2 regions of the Enterobacter sp. QK-SA4 genome follow, and region 2 is predicted to be linked to the other one. Evidence: predicted binding sites of a transcription regulator. Region 2 holds the regulator's gene; the other holds the start of a gene.
The links. The regulator Fur, encoded in region 2, represses iron uptake genes when iron is present. The targets are predictions, from matches to a motif close to ATAATAATGAGAACNACTATCAA.
Positions count from the first base shown of each region.

Region 1: feoA (ferrous iron transporter A) is a predicted target of Fur. The motif match lies at 1,974-1,996, and genes of this name have one in related genera.

Region 1 is NZ_JBXFXH010000007.1:351,811-363,858, forward strand. Features, by position in the region: gene feoB (Fe(2+) transporter permease subunit FeoB) at 1-1,675, opposite strand, end outside; gene feoA (ferrous iron transporter A) at 1,706-1,933, opposite strand; gene AC1VYI_RS03130 (Tex family protein) at 2,270-4,600, opposite strand; gene greB (transcription elongation factor GreB) at 4,688-5,161, opposite strand; gene ompR (osmolarity response regulator transcription factor OmpR) at 5,394-6,113, shown strand; gene envZ (two-component system sensor histidine kinase EnvZ) at 6,110-7,456, shown strand; gene pckA (phosphoenolpyruvate carboxykinase (ATP)) at 7,621-9,240, opposite strand; gene hslO (Hsp33 family molecular chaperone HslO) at 9,598-10,482, opposite strand; gene hslR (ribosome-associated heat shock protein Hsp15) at 10,500-10,901, opposite strand; gene yrfG (GMP/IMP nucleotidase) at 10,898-11,581, opposite strand; gene AC1VYI_RS03170 (intracellular growth attenuator family protein) at 11,649-12,048, opposite strand, start outside.
Region 2 is NZ_JBXFXH010000007.1:3,447,397-3,459,444, forward strand. Features, by position in the region: gene potE (putrescine-ornithine antiporter) at 1-1,090, shown strand, start outside; gene pgm (phosphoglucomutase (alpha-D-glucose-1,6-bisphosphate-dependent)) at 1,234-2,874, opposite strand; gene seqA (replication initiation negative regulator SeqA) at 2,899-3,447, opposite strand; gene ybfF (esterase) at 3,631-4,404, shown strand; gene ybfE (LexA regulated protein) at 4,533-4,820, shown strand; gene fldA (flavodoxin FldA) at 4,976-5,506, shown strand; gene fur (ferric iron uptake transcriptional regulator) at 5,797-6,243, shown strand; gene chiQ (ChiQ/YbfN family lipoprotein) at 6,384-6,710, opposite strand; partial or broken gene chiP (chitoporin ChiP) at 6,758-8,155, opposite strand; gene glnS (glutamine--tRNA ligase) at 8,602-10,269, opposite strand; gene nagE (N-acetylglucosamine-specific PTS transporter subunit IIBC) at 10,439-12,048, opposite strand, start outside.

The DNA of each region.
Region 1 (12,048 bases), 3.1 Mb from region 2:
TGAAGACCGGCGTGATGACGCGGCTGACGGAGGCGAGGGCAGAGTCGTTAATGTTATCCGCTGCCTGTCCACTCAGGGTGAAGCTGTTCAGCGCGCTCAGGAAAATACTGACGATGACAATCACCTTACCGGCGCGCAGGACGAAGCCTTTCAGGCGCTGCCAGGTCTGGATCGCCAGGCTTTTCAGATGGGGGACGTGGTACACCGGCAATTCCATCACAAACGGTGACGCTTCACCGCGCATGATGGTGTGCTTCAGCATTAAACCGGTGAGGATCGCCATCACGATTCCCAGCACGTAGAGCGAGAAGACCGCCAGCGCGCCCTGCTGACCAAAGAAGGCTGCGGCAAAGACCGCAAAAATGGCCAGACGGGCACCGCAGGACATAAACGGCGCCATCATGATGGTCATCAGACGTTCACGCGGCGCATCCAGGGTGCGTGCGCCCATCACCGACGGCACGTTACAGCCGAAGCCGACAATCAGCGGGACGAAGGATTTACCCGGCAGACCCAGCGCCTGCATCAGACGATCCATCACGAACGCGGCGCGCGCCATGTAGCCGGAATCTTCCAGGAACGAGAGGAACAGATACATCATGCCGATCTGCGGCACCAGAGGCAGAACGGTGTTGATACCGCCGCCGATCCCCTGCGCGAGGAAGATGGTTAGCCATTCCGGGAAGTGCAGGGTGTAACCTACCCACTGAATCCCGTGGACGAAGACCGCGACGGAACCGGCGTCGAAAATGGGCTGGAGGGCGCCGCCGATGTTAATGGCGAGCAGGAACATCACGTACATGACCAGCAGGAAGATGGGCAAACCGAGGAAGCGGTTAAGCACAACCTTGTCCACCGCCGCCGTAAAGCGGCTGGGCTCTGCCGTCAGGGCGTTGCTGACAACGTCGCAAATCGAGGCGATGGCCTGGTAACGTGCATCGGCGATGTGCAGCGCCGGGTCGTCCAGCTCGTCGCTAAGACGGGCCACCGTGGCGTCCAGCTTATCGGCCGCATGCCCGGCGTAAGCGCGGCTGTAGATATCCCCTTCCAGCATCTGCAGGCCAAGCCACAGGCGCTGTTTTGCTGGCATACCGGTGTCCATTTCCTGCGCCAGCACGTTGGCTTCGCGCAGGAGAGGCTGCGCGTAATGCACCAGCTCAATGTCATGATTGCCCTGGTGACGGTCAATGGCCAGCTTCAGCGCATCAATACCGCGAGCGCGCGTCGAGACCAGCGGAACGACCGGGCAACCCAGGCGCGCGGAGAGGGCATCGACGTCGATACGCAGCTTTTGTTTCTCCGCAATGTCGAGCATGTTGAGCGCCACAATGCAGGGGATCCCCAGCTCCAGCAGCTGCAGCGTCAGATAAAGGTTACGCTCGAGATTGGAGGCGTCGACCACGTTGATCAGCAGGTCCGCGTCGCCGCCAAGAATATAGTGGCAGGCAATCTGCTCATCGAGCGAAGTTTGCGACGAAATGGTGGTTAACGAATAGGTGCCGGGAAGGTCAACCAGCGTCACCTGGTTGTCCGTTGTCGTGAACTGGCCCTCTTTACGCTCAACCGTCACGCCCGCCCAGTTGCCCACGCGCTGGCGTGCGCCGGTCAGCTGGTTAAAAAGGGTGGTCTTGCCGGAATTAGGATTGCCAATTAAGCCAATAGTTAACTTTTTCATTTTTTTAGACTCACTGAAACCGCTGGCTTGTTATCGGGATAAGGCTTCGACTTCTATTAACGCGAGGTCTTTCTTACGCAGCACCAGATTTACGCGGCGGGTTTCGATGTGAACCGGATCGCCCAGCGGCGCCACGCGCACGACCTGGAATGACGAGCCGGGCAGCATGCCCAGCGACAGCAGCTTTTGCCGATAGGCCGGGCTAATTTCGCGGGTAAAACCGGTAATTTTCCATGCACTGTCTGGAGTGAATTGCATAACGCCTGATTCCACGAAAGGTTAAATTATCTACTATGGGATGATAATGAGAATAGTTTTTATCAGCAATATTAAAACTGTGACGGAATGTTGTTTGCGGTATTAATTTACGGCCTGTTTGACCTGGCTCAATATTTGCTGAATTGCCTGGAAAACGAAAAGGGGAGTATTTGTTAACGGGGTGATAATTCGTGGTTTAAATATGGCTATGCAATCGGTTTCATATATTTCGATATGAATTTATTCCCCCCACCCATGAGGACGAGGGGAAAAGACCGCACCGTGCGATCCCCTCTCCCCTTGGGGAGAGGGTTAGGGTGAGGGGCATTGACAGCCTTAGCGTTTCTTACCCATCGCTGCCGCCAGCGCATCCATCATCGCGCTGTTGCCTGCAGGCTGAGCATCACGTCCGCGCGGTTTTGCCGCTTTCGCGGCCGGGCGCTGCTGCTCGCGGCCACCGCCATTGCCGCCGCGGCGCGCGCTGGTGTCGCCCGGCTGTTCGTCCAGACGCATGGTCAGCGCGATACGCTTGCGCTGCAGATCCACTTCCAGCACTTTGACCTTCACGATGTCACCCGCTTTAACCACGGTGTGCGGGTCTTCAACGAACTTGTCGGCGAGGGATGAGATATGCACCAGGCCGTCCTGATGCACGCCGATATCCACAAACGCGCCAAAGTTGGTGACGTTGGTCACCGCGCCCTCCAGCACCATGCCCGGCAGGAGGTCGTTCATGGTTTCCACGCCGTCAGCAAAGGTCGCCGTTTTGAACTCAGGACGCGGATCGCGGCCCGGCTTTTCCAGCTCTTTGATGATGTCGGTGACGGTTGGGACACCAAACTTGTCGTCGGTGAAATCAACGGCTTTCAGGTTGCGCAGGGCGCTGCTGTCACCCATGAGATCTTTCAGCGCCTGCTGGGTGGCGGCCAGAATGCGTTCCACCACAGGGTACGCTTCCGGGTGAACGGTAGAGGCATCCAGCGGGTTATCGCCGTGGTTGATTCGCAGGAAGCCTGCACACTGCTCAAAGGCTTTTGGCCCCAGACGGCTCACCTTCAGCAGCTGCTGACGGTTCTGGAACTGGCCGTTCTCATCACGCCAGGCGACGATGTTCTGCGCCATCATGCGGGTTAAGCCCGCCACGCGGGTCAGCAGGGGAACGGAGGCGGTGTTCAGGTCAACGCCGACGGCGTTTACGCAGTCTTCCACCACCGCATCCAGCTTGCGCGCCAGCTGAGTCTGGCTCACGTCGTGCTGATACTGGCCCACGCCGATGGATTTCGGATCGATCTTCACCAGCTCCGCCAGCGGATCCTGCAGGCGGCGAGCGATAGAGACCGCACCGCGCAGGGAAACGTCCAGGTCCGGGAACTCCTGGGCCGCCAGCTCGGACGCGGAATAGACGGATGCCCCCGCTTCGCTGACGATCACTTTCTGCGCCGTCACTTTCGGGAACTGCTTCTGCACGTCGAGGTAGAAACGCTCGGTTTCGCGTGAGGCCGTACCGTTGCCGATGGCAACCAGCTCCACGTTGTATTTTTCGCACAGCGCCGCCACCACGACGGCCGCTTTCGCTGCCTGGCCAGTGTGCGGATAGATGGTATCGGTCGCCACCAGCTTGCCGGTGCCGTCCACCACAGCGACCTTCACGCCGGTACGCAGGCCCGGATCGAGACCCATGGTCGCGCGCAGGCCGGCAGGGGCGGCCATCAGCAGGTCGTGCAGGTTACGGGCGAAGACGTTGATTGCTTCATCTTCGGCGCGCTCGCGCACGGTGCCCATCAGCTCGGTTTCGAGGTGCATCAACACCTTGATGCGCCAGGTCCAGCTCACCACGCCTTTGCGCCAGCTGTCCGCCGGGGCGTTGTTCAGGCGCAGGCCGAGATGGTCGATAATGATCTGCTCGCAGTGGCTCTCTTTCGGCGGCTCGTCAAACTGCGGGTCGGCGTTCAGGGAGAGCTGGAGCACGCCTTCGTTGCGGCCGCGGAACATCGCCAGCGCGCGGTGTGAAGGGGCGGTAGAGATCGGTTCGTGGTGATCGAAGTAGTCGCGGAATTTCGCGCCTTCTTCCTCTTTACCCGCGACGACGGTAGAGACGATGTGGGCATTCTTCCACAGGTAATCACGCACTTTAGCGAGCAGGGCGGCGTCTTCGGCGAAGCGCTCCATCAGAATGTAGCGCGCGCCGTCGAGGGCGGCCTTGGTGTCCGCTACGCCTTTGTCGGCGTCGATGAATTTCGCCGCTTCGGTTTCCGGGTCGTGGGACGGCTCGTTCCACAGCAGGTCGGCCAGCGGCTCAAGACCCGCTTCAATCGCAATCTGCCCGCGCGTGCGGCGCTTCGGTTTGTACGGCAGATAGAGATCTTCGAGTTCGGTTTTGCTCAGGGTGCCGTTGATGGCGCTTTCCAGCTCGCTGGTCAGCTTGCCCTGTTCGCCGATGGATTTGAGGATCGCCTGACGACGTTCTTCCAGCTCGCGCAGATAGCCCAGACGGGTCTCCAGGTTACGCAGCTGCGTGTCATCCAGACCGCCGGTGACTTCCTTACGATAGCGTGCAATAAACGGCACGGTGTTCCCTTCATCAAGCAGGCGAACGGCAGCTTCTACCTGTTCGGCTCTGGCCTGAATATCACCCGCAATAATGCGGCAGAGCGAATCTTTCATCATGGCTTTATCATCTGTTGAGTCGAAAAATCAGGGGATAGTTATACGGGCTGACACGGCAAAATGCCAGCCGGGGAGGGCGCTCTCGGACTATTTTACGTAGACGATCTCATTGACGTACCAGCTGGCTTCACCACCAGGGGTCTGAACGACGGCCAGATCGCCCACTTCCTTTTTCAGCAGCGCGCGGGCCATCGGGGAGTCGATGGAGATGTAATCCTTACGACCAAAAATTTCATCGTAGCCGACAATGCGAAAACGCAGGGTGTCGCCATCGTCGTTTTCAATCACCACCCACGCGCCGAAGAACACTTTGCCCTCCTGCTGCGGGGAGTAATCGACAATTTTGAGATTCTCGAGGCACTTCGTCAGATAGCGAACCCGGCGGTCAATTTCGCGCAGCCGCTTTTTGTTGTACTGGTAGTCAGCGTTTTCGCTGCGATCGCCCAGGCTTGCCGCCCAGGTTACCTTTTTGGTGACTTCAGGACGCTCTTCGCGCCAGAGGTAATCCATCTCTTTTTTAAGCTTTTCGTACCCTTCGCGGGTGATCAGGGGCGTTTTCATGGTAAAGCCTTTGCTGCCTGCCGGTTAACTGTCTTGCGCACAATACGTACCACACAGTGTAACAGACAGGATTAATAATGATTTATGTGATGAAATGAGCAGATAAGCTGCTGTTAAATATGCTTTGTAACAATTTCGACTAGAATTTATACCAGAATTAACTGGTCGAATACGTGCACTTTTTTAGAATACGCTGTTACAAAGACTATCCGAACCTTTGGGAGTACACACAATGCAAGAGAACTACAAAATTCTGGTCGTGGATGACGACATGCGCCTGCGCGCGCTGCTGGAACGTTATCTGACCGAGCAGGGCTTCCAGGTTCGTAGCGTCGCGAACGCTGAGCAGATGGACCGTCTGCTGACCCGTGAATCTTTCCACCTGATGGTTCTCGACCTGATGCTGCCTGGCGAAGACGGGCTTTCTATTTGCCGCCGTCTGCGCAGCCAGAGCAACCCGATGCCGATCATCATGGTGACGGCGAAGGGCGAGGAAGTTGACCGTATCGTGGGCCTCGAAATCGGCGCGGACGACTATATTCCAAAACCGTTTAACCCGCGTGAACTGCTGGCGCGTATTCGCGCTGTTCTCCGCCGTCAGGCGAACGAACTGCCTGGTGCACCGTCGCAGGAAGAAGCCGTCATCGCCTTCGGCAAGTTCAAGCTGAACCTCGGCACGCGCGAGATGTTCCGTGAAGATGAGCCAATGCCGCTCACCAGCGGCGAGTTTGCGGTACTGAAAGCGCTGGTCAGCCACCCGCGTGAACCGCTTTCCCGTGACAAGCTGATGAACCTGGCGCGCGGTCGCGAATACTCCGCAATGGAACGCTCCATTGACGTGCAGATCTCCCGCCTGCGCCGCATGGTGGAAGAAGATCCTGCTCATCCTCGTTATATTCAGACCGTATGGGGTCTGGGCTACGTGTTCGTCCCGGACGGCTCTAAAGCATGAGGCGAATGCGCTTCTCGCCGCGTAGCTCGTTTGCCCGCACCCTGTTACTGATCGTCACCCTGCTGTTCGTCAGCCTGGTGACGACCTATCTGGTGGTGCTGAACTTTGCGATCCTGCCGAGCCTCCAGCAGTTTAATAAGGTCCTGGCCTACGAAGTCCGTATGCTGATGACCGATAAACTGCAGCTGGAGGACGGCACGCAGCTCGTCGTTCCCCCGGCGTTTCGCCGTGAAATCTACCGTGAGCTGGGCATTTCGCTCTACTCCAACGAAGCGGCGGAAGACGCTGGCCTGCGCTGGGCGCAGCACTACGAATTTCTCAGCCAGCAGATGGCGCAGCAGCTGGGCGGCCCGACGGAAGTGCGCGTTGAGGTCAACAAAAGCTCGCCCGTCGTCTGGCTGAAAACCTGGCTGTCACCCAATATCTGGGTGCGCGTTCCGCTGACCGAAATCCATCAGGGCGACTTCTCGCCGCTGTTCCGCTACACCCTGGCGATTATGCTGCTGGCGATAGGCGGCGCGTGGTTATTTATCCGTATACAGAACCGACCGCTGGTCGACCTGGAGCACGCCGCGCTGCAGGTCGGTAAAGGGATTATTCCACCTCCGCTGCGCGAATATGGCGCCTCGGAAGTCCGTTCGGTGACGCGCGCGTTTAACCATATGGCGGCAGGCGTGAAGCAGCTGGCGGACGATCGTACGCTGCTGATGGCGGGCGTAAGCCATGACCTGCGCACGCCGCTGACGCGTATTCGTCTGGCGACGGAGATGATGGGGGAAGAGGACGGTTATCTCGCAGAGTCCATCAACAAAGACATCGAAGAGTGTAATGCCATCATCGAGCAGTTCATCGACTACCTGCGCACCGGGCAGGAGATGCCGATGGAGATGGCGGATCTGAACGCGGTGCTGGGCGAGGTGGTGGCGGCGGAAAGCGGCTACGAGCGGGAGATTGATACCGACCTGCAGGCCGGTGAAATTCAGGTACGCATGCACCCGCTCTCCATTAAGCGCGCGGTGGCGAACATGGTGGTCAACGCGGCGCGCTACGGCAATGGCTGGATTAAAGTCAGCAGCGGGTCTGAACTCAACCGCGCCTGGTTCCAGGTGGAAGACGACGGTCCGGGCATCAAGCCCGAGCAGCGTAAGCATCTGTTTCAGCCGTTTGTGCGCGGCGACAGCGCGCGCAGCACCAGCGGCACGGGCTTAGGTCTGGCAATTGTTCAGCGTATCATCGATAACCACAACGGACTGCTGGAGATTGGCACCAGCGAGCGGGGTGGGCTGAGCATTCGCGCCTGGCTGCCGGTACCGGTGACGCGGGGGCAGGTGAAAGAGAGTTAAAAAAAGGGTGGCAATTGCCACCCTTTTTTATAGGTCGGGTAAAGTGAAGCCGCCACCCGACAAAATGCGGTCTCTGCGGTCTGATGCCCTCACCCCGCCCCTCTCCCACGGGGAGAGGGAGAAAACATTAAAAAAGGCAACTTTCGTTGCCTTTTTGTTTTTACCTACAGCTTCGGTCCTGCGCTCACCAGCGCAGCACCCGCCGGGGTATCGGTATACTTCTCGAAGTTCTCGATAAACAGCTTCGCCAGCGATTCCGCTTTCTCGCGCCACTGCTCCGGAGAACCGTACGTGTTGCGTGGGTCGAGGATATGCGTATCCACACCCGGCAGCGACGTTGGGATCGCCAGGTCAAACATCGGCAGCGTAAAGGTTTCGGCGTCGTCCAGAGAACCATCCAGAATGGCGTCGATAATCGCGCGGGTATCTTTGATAGAGATACGTTTGCCGGTACCGTTCCAGCCGGTGTTCACCAGGTAGGCCTGCGCGCCGGATGCCTGCATGCGTTTCACCAGCACTTCAGCGTACTGCGTCGGGTGCAGCGACAGGAAAGCCGCGCCGAAGCAGGCGGAGAAGGTTGGGGTTGGCTCCGTCACGCCACGCTCGGTACCCGCCAGCTTGGCGGTGAAGCCGGAGAGGAAGTGGTACTGCGTCTGGCTGGCCGTCAGGCGAGACACCGGAGGCAGCACGCCGAACGCATCCGCCGTCAGGAAAATGACCTTCGTGGCATGACCCGCTTTTGACACAGGCTTCACGATATTGTCGATGTGGTAGATCGGGTAAGAGACGCGGGTGTTTTCCGTTTTCGACGCATCGTCGAAGTCGATGGAGCCGTCGGCACGCACGGTGACGTTTTCCAGCAGCGCATCGCGACGGATCGCGTGGAAGATATCCGGCTCGGCCTCTTCAGACAGGCGAATGGTCTTCGCGTAGCAGCCGCCTTCAAAGTTGAATACGCCGTCGTCATCCCAGCCGTGTTCGTCATCGCCAATCAGGCGACGTTTTGGATCGGTGGACAGGGTAGTTTTCCCGGTGCCGGACAGGCCGAAGAATACCGCCACGTCGCCTTTTTCACCGACGTTAGCCGAGCAGTGCATGGAGGCGATACCGCGCAGCGGCAGCAGGTAGTTCATGACCGAGAACATCCCTTTCTTCATTTCGCCGCCGTACCAGGTACCGCCGATCAGCTGGATACGTTCGGTCAGGTTGAAGGCCACAAAGTTTTCGGAGTTCAGACCCTGCTCTTTCCACTGTGGGTTAGTGCATTTCGCACCGTTCATCACGATGAAATCCGGGGTGAAATCCTGCAGCTCTTCGTCGGTTGGACGAATAAACATGTTTTTCACGAAATGCGCCTGCCAGGCCACTTCAGTGATAAAACGCACGGAGAGACGGGTATCGGCGTTAGCGCCGCAGAAAGCGTCGACAATGAACAGACGCTTGCCGGAAAGTTGATGGGTGACGAGCCCTTTCAGGTGCTGCCAGGTTTCCGGGGAGAGCGGTTTGTTGTCGTTCTTCCCTTTGCCCTTGTCAGCCCACCACAGCGTATCGCGGGTGGTTTCGTCTCGGACGATATACTTATCTTTCGGCGAACGACCGGTAAAGATACCAGTATCGACGGCGATAGCACCAAGATTCGTCAACACACCACGCTCGTATCCTTCCAGTGCTGGATTGAGCTCTTCCTGATACAGCGTATCGTAGTCGGGGTTGTAGACGATTTCCTGGACGTCGTGAATACCATAAGCCTTGAGATCTTGCGGGGTTAAACCAGTAACACGCATATCACTGCTCCTTAGCCAATATGTACTGCCTGAAATTGTAGGGTTTTTCTGAGGTTGTTAACCGCGACGGGGCTCATAGATTTACGCATCTGGACAAAACCCTTACTAACGGAAAACGCTGCGACTCCAGTCACAGCGCAGGCGGATTATCGCAGGAATCGCTTTTTGGTTGGGGAAAATGTTCCGAAAAGGTTAAAGAGTGGTGATTTTATCGGAAAGAATGTGAATGTAATCGCATACACGTAAGAAAATTACGTAAGAGTTACATAAGGAAAACGATTCAGCTTAAGCGGGGGTTTTTGCCCCTCACACCAGCCTCTCCCAAAGGGGAGAGGGTTAGGGTGAGGGGAAAGGGGTTTAGTGAACCTGCGGATCCGCCGGGGAGGCGTTATTGCGGATCTCAGCGATATCCATCGAATTGAACACGTAGTGCGTACCGCAGTAGTCACAGTGCATATCAATTTCGCCGTCTTCCGCCATGATGCTGTCGATCTCTTCATCCGGCAGGGTTTTCAGCGCGCCAGCGCAGCGCTCGCGGGAGCAGGTGCACTTAAATTCCACGGACTGCGGATCGTAAACCGTCACTTCTTCTTCGTGGTACAGACGCCACAGCACGTCGGTCGCCGACAGGTTGAACAGCTCTTCCGCTTTGATGGTTTCGGTCAGCGTTGCCAGGTGCTCAAAGTCATTGGTCTGCGCGTCCTGCGCAGGCAGAACCTGCAGCAGCATGCCGCCCGCAGCAGGCTGACCGTCCACTTCACCGGTACGAATGAAGAGACGCGTCGGCAGCTGTTCAGAACGCATGAAGTAATCTTCCAGGCAGGCTGCCAGGGTATCGCCTTCCAGACCCACCACGCCCTGATAGCGCTCGCCTTCCTCAGGGGAGATGGTGATCACCAGGTAGCCATTACCCACCAGCGTTTTGAGGTCTGCATTTTCAGGCACGTCGCCCTGAACGCGCGCCACGCCGCGCATCTGCTGCTGGTTATTGCCGTTGATCACCGCCAGCGTCATCGGGCCGTCACCCTGCAGCTGCACGGTGATATCACCGGCAAACTTCAGCGTCGCCGTCAGCAGGCTGGTGGCAACCAGCAGTTCGCCCAACAGGGTCTTCACCGGCAGCGGGTAGTTGTGGTTTTCCAGAATCTGTTTCCAGGTTTCGGATACGGTGACCAGCTCGCCGCGCACGGCGAATTGTTCAAACAGATAGCGGTGTAATTGGTCGTGTTGGGCCATTTTCATCTCTCGTGCGGGTGAGGTTAATCAGTCTCACCGTGTTTAAATTTCATCAGATCGCGGCGCTCTTTTTTATCCGGTCGCCGGTCCGGGTGGGGCATCGTCAGCGCGTTCATTTTGCGCGCCAGCGCGGTCTTCTCGCGCTTTTCAATGCTCTCCGCCGTTTCTTCATAAAGCAGTACGGCTTCCGCTGCGGGTCGACGCTGTTCGGTAATGGCTTTAATCACCACAGTACGTTCATCGTTGCCCTGACGCAGCGTTAAGGTGGCATTCAGCTCAACCAGCTTGCTCGGTTTGCTGCGCTGGCCGTTGTAATGCACTTTTCCGCCGTCAACCATCTCGCGGGCAAGGGCGCGTGTTTTGTAAAAACGCGCTGCCCACAGCCATTTATCCAGTCTTACCCCGTCAGAGGGTTTTTCTTTCATGGCGTCTCCTTCACGGTCAGTGAGGGGATCATCTGGCGATAGTCGTTCAGCCCAGGGTGGCGCAGATAGCTTTTTTCAGCCAGGCCAGTGTCAGGATTGGTCACGCCCAGACAGTAGCGAATGCCAAACCTTGCCGCAGAATCCAGAATGGGCTCGCTGTCATCAATGAACAGCGTACGTTCTGGCTGCAAACCCGTCTCTTCCCTCACCGCATGCCACAACCGCTGATCCTCTTTCGGATAACCAAATGTGTGGGTGGAAAGTAATAAATCAAGGTGCGACGCCAGACCCGTATGCTCCAGCTTCACCGCCAGATTATGTGGATGCGCGTTGGTCAGCAAAATACGGCGCTTGCCGCTGGCTTTCAGCGCATCCAGAAAGGGCACGGTGTCCTCGCGCAGAACGGCGCGCGGGCCCTGGGCGGTGGTCATGGCACAAATATCCAAACCGAGGCGCTCGCTCCAGTAGTCAAGACAGTACCAGTTTAGCGTATGTTGCACCGCGCTATATTGCGAACGAATGAATGCCTGCGCTTCTGCCGGGGAGATCCCCTGCTGCTCGCCATAGGTTTCTGGAACCAGCGTTTGCCAGAAATAGTTATCAAAGGCGAGATCGAGCAGCGTACCGTCCATATCCAGCAGAACGGTATCTACCTCCTGCCAGGCGATATCAAGATGCATAAGGGGGAACTCCAGCCAGAAGAAACGTGCGCGACAGGGTAGCACATCTTGCCGCGCAACGACGTTATCAGATCAGGCTCTCAGACGAGGGGATCAGCTTAGGATTGAGGCAGTTTTCATAATACTGCTGGATGTCGGCAAGCCGGGTGCGCGAGCGCTGGTAGCGGCGCAGGGCCATAAAGCCGTTCCAGAAAATGGCGATCAGCATCGCGGTCATCAGCAGAGAGGTGCCGATGTAACGCCACAAGCCTGCGCTATCCGGCATCCGATGCAGGCCGATATGGCGAGTGCCGTTGGCGTCGGTATAAATACTCGTGACAATCCCTTCGGCGCTGAACGGCGTTTGCATCAGCATCTGCGCCAGGCGCTGGAACTGGCTCCACTGCTCCTGAGCCGGGTAGTCATAAAGCGCAACCTGCGGGTAGGGCTGATCGACCAGGTCGCTGCCTTCATCGCTTGCTATTACA
Region 2 (12,048 bases):
ATACGCCTTTGGCAAGTCGGGCAACTTTATGGCCAACTACACCTACGGCGTGTCGCTGCTGATCGCCAACGTGGCGATTGCCATCTCCGCCGTGGGCTACGGTACGGAGCTGTTTGGCGCGACGCTCAGTCCTGTGCAAATTGGGCTGGCGACCATCGGGGTGCTATGGATCTGTACCGTGGCTAACTTTGGCGGCGCGCGTATCACCGGACAGCTCTCAAGCATCACCGTCTGGGGCGTGATTATCCCGGTTGTCGGCCTGTGCATCATCGGCTGGTTCTGGTTTAGCCCAACGCTCTACGCCAACTCCTGGAACCCGCACCATGTGCCGTTCTTTACCGCGGTCGGCTCTTCTATCGCCATGACGCTCTGGGCCTTCCTGGGTCTGGAATCCGCCTGCGCGAACGCGGAAGTGGTAGAGAATCCTGAAAAGAACGTGCCGATTGCGGTCCTCGGCGGCACGCTGGGCGCGGCGGTGATCTATATCGTCTCGACTAACGTGATTGCCGGGATTGTGCCAAACATGGATCTGGCAAACTCTACAGCGCCGTTTGGGCTGGCCTTCGCGCAGATGTTCACCCCGGAAGTCGGGAAGGTGATTATGGGGCTGATGGTGATGTCCTGCTGCGGTTCACTCCTCGGCTGGCAGTTCACCATCGCACAGGTGTTTAAATCCTCGGCTGATGAAGGTTACTTCCCAAAAATCTTCTCCCGCGTGACCAAAGCGGATGCGCCGGTGCAGGGCATGCTGGCGATTGTCATCTTCCAGAGTGGATTGTCGCTGATGACTATTAGCCCGTCGCTGAACAGCCAGTTCAACGTGCTGGTCAACCTGGCGGTGGTGACGAACATCATTCCGTATATTCTGTCGATGGCAGCGCTGGTGATCATCCAGAAGGTGGCGAAGGTGGATCCCCGCAAAGCGCGTGCGGCCAATATCGTGGCGCTGATTGGGGCAATCTACAGCTTCTATGCGCTCTACTCATCCGGCCAGGAAGCGATGCTCTACGGGGCAATGGTGACCTTTATGGGCTGGACGCTGTACGGTCTGGTGTCACCACGGTTTGAATTGAAGAATAAGCATAGTTAAAAAAAGCCCGGTGGCTCTAGCGCTTACCGGGCCTTCGAGGTCAAAGCAAAACGGCAACCCATGGGTTGCCGTTTTTAGTGTTTTCTCCCTCTCCCTATGGGAGAGGGCCGGGGTGAGGGCATCAGCCCGCACCAATACCGCACTTACGCGTTTTTCAGCACTTCGCTGACAATCTCTACCGCTTCTTTCTCAATCTGCTGACGGTGCTCAGCGCCGAGGAAGCTTTCGCAATAGATTTTGTACGCATCTTCCGTACCGGACGGACGCGCGGCGAACCAGCCATTCTCGGTCATCACTTTAAGACCACCAATGGATGCGCCGTTGCCCGGTGCCGCCGTCAGACGAGCAGTGATCGGATCGCCCGCCAGGGTGCTTGCGCTGACCATCTCAGGAGAGAGTTTGGACAGGGCCGCTTTCTGGGCTGACGTCGCGCCAGCCTGAATACGGTTATAGCTTGGTGCACCAAAGCGTGCCGCCAGGTCGTTGTAGTGTTCCTGCGGGTTCTTACCGGTGACAGCGGTGATTTCAGCCGCCAGCAGGCACATGATGATGCCGTCTTTATCGGTTGACCATGGCGTGCCGTCGAAACGCAGGAAAGATGCGCCCGCGCTCTCTTCACCGCCGAAGCCGAAGCTGCCGTCGTGCAGACCGTCAACGAACCATTTGAAGCCCACCGGCACTTCCACCAGCTTGCGGCCCAGCGCCTCGACCACGCGGTCGATCATCGCGGAGGAAACCAGCGTTTTACCGACGGCCACCTCTTTGCCCCACTGCGGGCGGTGCTGGAACAGATAGTTAATTGCAACAGCCAGATAGTGGTTCGGGTTCATCAGCCCGGCAGGGGTGACGATACCGTGACGGTCATAATCCGGGTCGTTAGCAAACGCCAGATCGAATTTATCACGCAGCGCCAGCAGGCCCGCCATCGCGCACTCGGAGGAGCAGTCCATACGGATCGCGCCGTCTTTGTCCAAGTGCATAAAGCGGAAGGTCTGATCGACGTGATCGTTCACGATGGTCAGATCCAGCTTGTAATGCTCGGCGATACGTTTCCAGTATTCGATACCGGAGCCGCCCAGCGGATCCACGCCCAGCTTCAGCCCGGCTTTCTGGATGGCCGCCATATCGACGATATCCGCCAGCCCTTCCACGAACGGCTGAACCAGATCCTGCTCTTTCACGTGACCGGACGCCATGGCAGCATCCAGAGAAATGCGCTTCACGCCTTTCAGACCGTCAGCCAGCAGCGCGTTCGCACGATCTTCCACCACTTTGGTGACGTTGGTATCGGCCGGGCCGCCGTTAGGCGGGTTGTATTTGATACCACCGTCTTCCGGCGGGTTGTGGGATGGCGTGATAACGATACCGTCAGCCAGCGCGCCACCTTTTTTGTTGTGCACCAGGATGGCGTTAGAGACCGCAGGGGTTGGGGTGAAGCCATTGTTCTCCTGAACAATCACGTCGACGCCGTTTGCCGCCAGCACTTCCACAACAGAGATGAACGCCGGTTCAGACAAGGCATGGGTATCTTTCCCCACGTAGCACGGACCGGTAACGCCGTTTTTAGCGCGCTCTTCCGCAATGGCCTGAGCAATGGCCAGAATGTGCGGTTCGTTAAAGCTGTGGCGCGCCGCGCTGCCGCGGTGACCGGATGTACCAAACTTCACTGCGTGTTCTGCGTTGCCCACGACCGGTTTCAGCACATAATACTGCGCGGTCAGCTGAGCGACGTTAATCAAATCGCTTTGTTGTGCAGGTTGGCCTGCACGGCTGTGATTTGCCATTACCGGGTCCTTCTGATGCAAGGGTTAAATTGTACCGCAAACCTTTTCAATCAATTCCGCCGGGAACTGCATGGACTGCATGATGTGTTCAATCATGCTGCACTTGCGGCCCGTATTGGTATTGGTGATCACCCAGTACGGGGTGCCAGGAACATGTTTGGGTTTGGTTTGATTGCCATTTTGCAGCAGCGTCTGCTCGTCGCCTGCGAAATAGACGCGAGTACGGCCGTGAAGCGACTCGGTCGCTTCAGCAAACGCTTTGTTATCCAGTGAGTAAAGTGTAGACAGCACCAGCATAAAGCGGTTAACGGCCTTTTTCTGCTCCGCGTATTCATCGGAGAGCAGCAGCTCGCGCATCGCGCGCACTTTATCTTTTGCCGGCGTCACGGCAGGTTTTGCTTGTGCAACAACGCTCGGCTGAGACACGACATCTTTGGTGACTGGGGTAGCAGGCTGTGAAGCGGCGGAAATTTTAAGCATGCGCCGTAAAATGTCGGACGCGCTCTCCCCGATATGCCGCGTCTGGCTGGCAATATACTGATAGAGTTCGTCATCAACTTCGATTGTTTTCATCTTAATCCAGTGCGATATCTTATCTGAATACAAGTCATTGGGATTATAAGGTCAAATCCCAACAGCGGATAGCGTCAAACCAGGTTGGCAGCAAAAGTCAGATTAAACTGGAACCTTGCAGCCGGGCGGCAGAATGGTCAACATGATACCCTAACCTGACATACGTAAAAAAAGAACTTTGCCATGAAATTGAATACCCGAGCGCAAACTGCACAATCGCCGAACAATAATTCTCCCATCGTACTGGTTCACGGGCTTTTTGGTAGTCTGGATAACCTGGGCGTGCTGGCGCGCGATCTGGTTACCGACCACGATATTTTACAGGTCGATATGCGCAATCATGGTCTTTCCGGGCGTTCCGACGAGATGACCTACGCGGCGATGGCGCAGGATCTGCTGGATACGCTGGATGCCCACGACCTGCAAAAGGTGACCCTCATCGGGCATTCAATGGGTGGCAAAGCGGTGATGGCCCTGACGGCACTGGCCCCGGACCGTATTAGCGGCCTGGTGGTGATTGACGTCGCGCCCGTGGATTATGACGTTCGCCGTCACGACGAGATTTTTGCCGCCATTAATGCGGTCACAGAAGCGGGTGTCGCGACGCGCCAACAGGCGGCTGCCGTCATGCGTGAGCATCTTAATGAAGAAGGCGTCGTTCAGTTCCTGCTGAAGTCGTTTGTTGACGGGCAATGGCGTTTTAACGTGCCGGTGCTCTGGGACCAGTACAATAACATCGTCGGCTGGGAAACCGTCCCCGCCTGGCCATACCCCACTCTCTTTATTCGCGGCGGCAACTCGCCTTACGTTACCGACGCGTACCGCGACACGCTGCTGGCCCAATTCCCGCAGGCTCGCGCCCACGTGATTGCCGGTGCAGGGCACTGGGTGCATGCGGAAAAACCGGATGCTGTGCTGCGCACCATTCGCCGCTATCTCGCTGATACTGCAAATTGATTAAAAAGAAAGCGACTGGAAGGCTGCAGGCGTCCAGTCGTTGGCGTGCCGTTTTTGGTGATGTATGATGGCGCGCTTATCGCCCGGGCATTAGCAGGGCGGCGTGTTTCCCCCGAAGTCTCAGAATCATGGCCAAAGAACAAACGGACCGTACGACACTAGATCTGTTCGCGAATGAGCGTCGCCCGGGACGACCCAAGACGAATCCGCTTTCGCGCGATGAACAGCTGCGTATCAATAAACGCAACCAGCTTAAACGCGATAAAAATCGTGGGCTTAAGCGTGTCGAACTGAAGCTCAACGCCGACGCGGTCGATGCACTTAATGAGCTGGCCGAGGCCCGAAATATCAGCCGTAGCGAGCTCATTGAAGAGATGCTGATCGCCCAGCTTGAGACGTTGCGCGGCCAGGCATAAGTCTGAAAATTCCCTTAATTACCCTTTTCATGTAGCACAGAGTGCAGTCCTGCGCGATAGCTGTTTCCGCAGGGTTGCCAGTTCTGCTATTATTGCCCTTATCCGTGGCCAAATTGCGCCACCATACTATTAAGTTTCAAGAGGTTATTTTACTCATGGCAATCATCGGCATTTTCTTTGGCAGTGATACCGGCAATACCGAAAATATCGCGAAAAACATTCAAAAACAGCTCGGTAAAGACGTTGCTGATGTGCATGACATCGCCAAGAGCAGCAAAGAAGATCTCGAAGGCTATGACATTCTGCTGCTGGGTATCCCAACCTGGTACTACGGTGAAGCCCAGTGCGACTGGGATGATTTCTTCCCGACGCTGGAAGAAGTGGACTTCAACGGTAAGCTGGTCGCCCTGTTTGGCTGTGGCGATCAGGAAGACTACGCCGAATACTTCTGTGACGCGCTGGGCACCATCCGCGATATCATTGAGCCGAACGGCGCGATTATCGTAGGCCACTGGCCGACCGCCGGTTACCACTTCGAAGCGTCTAAAGGCCTGGCCGATGACGATCATTTCGTGGGTCTGGCCATCGACGAAGACCGTCAGCCAGAGCTGACCGCAGAGCGCGTTGAGAAGTGGGTTAAGCAGATCCGTGAGGAACTGCACCTGGACGATATTCTGAACGCCTGATTTTATCGCGGCGCAGCGGCGGCTGCGCCCGTGCTCCAGGTCAAACCGATTAAATTAATCGCTACAATCTTTTAACTTTTTCGCCCAGACCTGTACAATGTCTCCCTGATAAAACGTGGTTTTCCATTGAGCAAGTTTGTTGGTGATACCACGTTTTTATAAGCATATTTTGCCTGAGACTTGCAGTTTTCATTTAGCCATGGCAGTTCTATAATGAGACGCATTATCCCGGGTGCATTTTCTGTCACTTCCTACAGAAGTGAATCGTTTAGCAACAGGACAGATTCCGCATGACTGACAACAATACCGCATTAAAGAAGGCTGGCCTGAAAGTTACGCTTCCTCGGTTAAAAATCCTTGAAGTGCTTCAGGGTCCAGACAATCACCATGTCAGTGCGGAAGACCTCTATAAACGTCTTATCGACATGGGTGAAGAGATCGGGCTGGCTACCGTCTATCGCGTGCTGAACCAGTTTGATGACGCGGGCATTGTTACCCGTCATAATTTCGAAGGCGGTAAATCTGTTTTCGAACTGACCCAGCAGCAGCACCACGATCACCTGATCTGCCTCGATTGCGGCAAGGTCATTGAATTCAGCGATGATTCCATTGAATCACGCCAGCGTGAAATCGCGGCGCGTCATGGCATCCGCCTGACGAACCACAGCCTGTATCTTTACGGTCACTGCGCTGAAGGCGACTGCCGCGAAGACGACCACGCGCACGACGCGAAATAATCAGTATTCATACTCTGAGCCAGCCGCAAGGTTGGCTTTTTTTTTGCCTGAAAAAGCCCGGTGGCGCTGCGCTTGCCGGGCCTACGGGCTATGACACCTTTGTAGGCCCGGCAAGCGCAGCGCCACCGGGCGTAAAGCACTTATTTATTGTTATTGCGTATCTCGTTCCAGATCTTATCGCAACGCTTCGCCACTTCCTGATCGTTACCGGTTTTACGCGCCTGGATACAGGCCTGGTAATCCATCACGCGGACGTTCTCCTGCGTCGCGAACTGCTCATGCGCTTTCTCTTTCTTCAGCACGTTCAGCACGCTCTGACAGGCTTGAATTTTCTCCGGCGATCCTTCCGCAGTATTTATGCAGGCGCTATACGCCTCCTTCAGACGGGAGTCCTCTTTCGGCGCCTGATTCTGAGCACACGCCACCAGCCCTGATGCCAGCAACGCGACGATTACGATTTTTTTCATCATGTACAGTCTCCATACCGGCGGGACTCAGCCCGCCGGTGCGTTCATCAGAAGATGGTGAATGGGGCAATAACCATGAATTTCACGTCACGTTCATCCTGGAAGATGTTGCCGTAACCGCCCGCATAGCTCGGGATATCGGAGTGGTTGTCATACTGAGTGAAGTGAAGTTTGAACATCGTGCCTTTCGCGCGGCCATCCTGCAGGGTATAGATAGCATCGAGGCTGTAGGAAGACTCTTTCAGGCGATAGTTGGGATCGTAGTATGCGTCCGGCGTGGCCATATCGGCAGGTTTTGCGTCCCAGGCGTAAGCGTAAGAGGCACCCACGGCCCAGCCCGGCAGGTTCCAGTTTTTCAGGTCATACATTGCGCCAAAGAAGACCGCTTTCTCACCGTCGGCGTTGAAGTCAGAGCGGTTATCCCACCAGATATCAAGACGACCGTTGGAGGAGGCGTAGGTCGGGGTCATACGCTGCAGGAAGTAGCCCTGCTGCCCTTCCGCCTTCACCCATGTGCCTTCCAGACGCAAATCAACCTGACCAACCTTATAGCCGAAGGTTAACGCCTGCAGCCACGCGGTGCCGTCATAAATGTCGTTGACGCCACCGTTGCTGACCTTGTCGCGCGTACCGTAGAACTGGTAGCTGGTGCTCAGCGGGCTACCCGCGACATCAAATTTGTAGCTGGCCTTGGCAAAATATTGATCGACATAGCCTTGTGCCTGACCGAATGCCGCTTCAAGCACCAGATCGTTTTTGAAGTCGTACTTCGCGCCCAGCGAGTGCAGGTAATCGACTTTGGTTTTTTTATCGTTCTAGTAGAACTTGTCCATTTCAATGTGCCACGGCGCTTTGTACTCGTTGGTCCACATATAGGAGAAGCTCAACGCCCCCGCATCACCGTAGTCAAAATTCGCCCCGGCTTCTGCACCCTGATAGGTACCCGGCATAAAGCTCCAGTGCGGCGCTAACAGAGTCTGACCGGTTGGCTGAATATAACCACCGCGCGCCCAAACCGGACCGTATTTAAATTTTGCAGCGGCTTTATAAAGGCTGATACCGCTCTTATCCCCGGACCAGTCTTCTTTATAGGCTTTGTTGCTGGAGGAGAAGGCAATTTCGTTCGGGTGGGCGCTGTCACCGTTTTCCGCCATTTCAATCGCGGTAAACGCAGCAATATCCAGACCGAACATATCCGCGGCATAGCCTGACTGGAAGTCCAGGTTGGCGTTCCAGGTGGAGTGAGAAAGGTTGGTTTTGTATTTGTCTTCGGTGACGTCTTTACGGTCACGTTCACGCTGCCAGTAATAAATACCGCCCGTGAGGGTAGAATCGTCGATGAAGCCTGCCGCTTTCGCCTCTGGTGTCACCACCAGGCCCGACATTGCTGTCACACCGGCAATAGCCAGCGCCAGCGCACTACGTTTGCCACTGAACGTACGCATAGATTATTCCTCTTTGACGAATTAAAACGCCTGAAGCGGCGTAAATAAAAAAGACCAAATGGTCAGGGGTAGTTTTAAATACCCTCGAATTAACTACCGTCTTTAGGTTATTTTTCGCGACGCGAATTATCAATGCTTTTTAGCGGGCAAAAGTCAGGATTATGACGAAGTGCACATAATTGGTAGTGATTTGTAACATTTGCAGAGAGGCGAGCAATGGCGGGGAATTATCAGGTATTTCAGTGGCTAGACGTGGATTATCTTTCCTTTTTTATCACCTTTTTGTTTTTCGTAATGACACAAACTTTTTTTAAAAAAATAAGTAGCACCTCATTGACCTGATATTTTTATCACACCTTTTTAGGCCCTGTCTTAATACCCTGATCGTTAAATAAAAAAACGCCGCATGGTGCGGCGTTTGTCTCTCATTGACCAGACCAGCAATATTATTCGCCGATCTTCGTCCAGGTATCACGCAGGCCTACGGTACGGTTGAATACCGGTTTTTCCGCCGTGCTGTAACGGCTGTCCAGGCAGAAGTAACCTTCACGTTCGAACTGGAACGCTTTGCCCGCTTCAGCGGCTTTCAGAGAAGGCTCCGCATAACCCTGCTTGATCACCAGAGATTCCGGGTTGATGGTCGCCAGGAAGTCTTCCGCAGCACCAGGGTTAGGCACGCTGAACAGGCGATCGTACAGGCGAATTTCTACCGGCAGCGCGTGGGAAGCGCTCACCCAGTGAATAACGCCCTTCACCTTGCGGCCGTCTGCAGGATCTTTGCTCAACGTTTCAGCGTCATAAGAACAGAAGATGGTGGTGATATTCCCTTCTGCATCTTTCTCTACGCGCTCGGCTTTGATGACGTAGGCGTTACGCAGACGCACTTCTTTACCCAGCACCAGACGCTTGTACTGCTTGTTGGCTTCTTCGCGGAAGTCAGCGCGGTCAATCCAGATCTCGCCGCTGAACGGCACATCACGGCTTCCCATTTCCGGTTTGTTCGGATGGTTAGGCATGGAGACCAGCTCGCTTTCACCCTGCGGATAGTTTTCGATAACCAGCTTCACCGGATCGATAACCGCCATCGCGCGCGGAGCGTTTTCGTTGAGATCTTCGCGAATGCAGGATTCCAGGGAAGCCATCTCAATGGTGTTGTCCTGCTTGGTCACGCCGATACGCTTGCAGAACTCACGAATAGAGGCGGCAGTGTATCCACGACGACGCAGACCCGAGATGGTTGGCATACGTGGGTCATCCCAGCCCTCAACGTGCTTGTCGGTCACCAGCAGGTTCAGCTTACGCTTGGACATCACGGTGTATTCCAGATTCAGACGAGAGAACTCGTACTGGCGCGGATGCACAGGAATGGTGATGTTATCCAGAACCCAGTCGTACAGACGACGGTTGTCCTGGAACTCCAGCGTACACAGAGAGTGCGTAATGCCTTCCAGCGCATCGCTGATGCAGTGGGTAAAGTCGTACATCGGATAGATGCACCACTTGTTGCCGGTCTGATGGTGTTCCGCAAACTTAATGCGGTACAGCACCGGATCGCGCATCACGATGAACGGAGACGCCATGTCGATTTTGGCACGCAGGCACGCTTTGCCTTCTTCGAAGCCGCCGGCACGCATTTTTTCAAACAGCGCCAGGTTCTCTTCCACGCTGCGATCGCGGAACGGGCTGTTTTTGCCCGGCGCGGTCAGCGTACCGCGATATTCACGGATTTCATCAGCAGACAGTTCGTCAACATACGCCAGCCCCTTGTTGATCAGTTCAACCGCGTAGGCGTACAGCTGATCAAAATAGTCAGAGGAGTAGCAGATATCGCCAGACCAGTTGAAGCCCAGCCATTGCACGTCATTCTTGATGGACTCAACGTATTCGATGTCTTCTTTTACTGGGTTGGTGTCATCGAAACGCAGGTTGCACTGTCCCTGGTAGTCTTGCGCAATGCCAAAGTTCAGGCAGATGGACTTCGCATGCCCGATATGCAGGTAGCCGTTCGGCTCCGGCGGGAAGCGGGTATGAACTGTGGTGTGCTTACCACTGGCCAGATCTTCATCGATGATCTGACGAATAAAGTTACTCGGGCGGGCTTCTGCCTCACTCATCGTGGATTCCTCAAAGCGTAAACAACGTATAACGGCATATGATCTTATAAGCCGGACGTAGTGACAACCCTTAAAACGTCTCTGAAGAAAATAATGGGGGCTTTTGCTGCAAAAAAAAGCGGCGGAGGATATCCCCCGCCGCTTAAGGCATGACTCTACTCAGGAGCGATTACTTGCCTTTAATCTCATACAGCGGCGTTTGCCCCGCAACAACCTGACCTTTCGCCTGAATGACCAGGCCACTGAAGTCGTCGATGTTGCTGCAAACGACCGGACTTATCATGGAGCGCGCGTTGGCGTTCAGGAAGTCCAGATCCATTTCCAGAATCGGCTGCCCGGCCACCACTTCAGCGCCCTCTTCCACCAGGCGAGTAAAGCCCTGACCGTTCAGCGCGACGGTATCGATACCCATATGGACAACGATCTCCGCGCCATTTTCGGTTTCGAGGCAGAACGCGTGGTTGGTGTTGAAGATTTTCACGATGGTACCGGCCGCCGGAGACACAACGATTTTTTCCGTTGGTTTCACCGCCACACCGTCACCCACCGCTTTGCTGGCGAAGGCTTCATCAGGCACCTGCTCAATCGCAACCACTTCACCTGTTACCGGTGAAACCAGCGCGGCGACCGTTTTCGCGTTAGGTACCGCCTGCGGTTTTGCAGCCGCTGGCGCGGCGGCAGGGGCGGCAGAAGCTTCTGCTGCGGCTACCGGACCGGTGGTTTTCATGGCGTTAGCAATTTTCTCTGCCACGAAGCCAACGATAATTTGCACGCTGGTTTTGTTCAGGCGAATAACACCGGAAGCACCAAGACGTTTAGCCAGCGCTTCGTTCACCAGGGAAGAGTCTTTGACGTTCAGACGCAGACGAGTGATACAGGCGTCGATACCGGTCAGGTTGTCAGAACCGCCGACAGCGGCGATATACTGACGCGCCAGGCCTGAAACGTCCTGATCCTGAGCACCGCTCACGTTCACATCCTGACCATCCGCTTCGCTACCGGCCACGGCCAGTTCACGACCCGGGGTCATCAGGTTGAATTTGGTGATAGTGAAACGGAACACCATGTAGTAGATCGCGAAGAACACCAGACCTTGCGGGATCAGCATCCACCAGTGGGTCGCCAGCGGGTTACGGGACGACAGCACCATATCCACCAGACCGGCGCTGAAGCCGAAACCGGCAATCCAGTGCATGCTGGCAGCGATGAACACGGAGATACCGGTCAGCACGGCGTGGATCACATACAGAACCGGCGCCACGAACATGAAGGAGAACTCCAGCGGCTCGGTGATACCGGTGAAGAAGGCCGCGAACGCCCCCGCCATCATGATACCCAGCACTTTCGCTTTGTTCTCTGGACGCGCGCAGTGGTAGATAGCCAGCGCAGCACCCGGCAGACCAAACATCATGATCGGGAAGAAGCCCGCCTGGTAACGACCGGTGATACCGACAACCGCTTTACCTGCTTCGATGGACTGTGCGCCACCCAGGAAGTTAGGGATATCGTTAATACCGGCAACGTCGAACCAGAATACGGAGTTCAGCGCGTGGTGCAGACCGACCGGGATCAGCAGACGGTTGAAGAACGCGTACACGCCCGCACCGACAGAACCCAGTTTCTGGATGTGCTCACCGAAGTTCACCAGGCCGTCGAAGATCATCGGCCAGACGTACATCATGATGAACGCGACAACGATCATCACAAACGAGGTCAGGATAGGAACCAGGCGGCGACCGCTAAAGAAGGAGAGCGCTTTCGGCAGCTCTACGCTGCTGA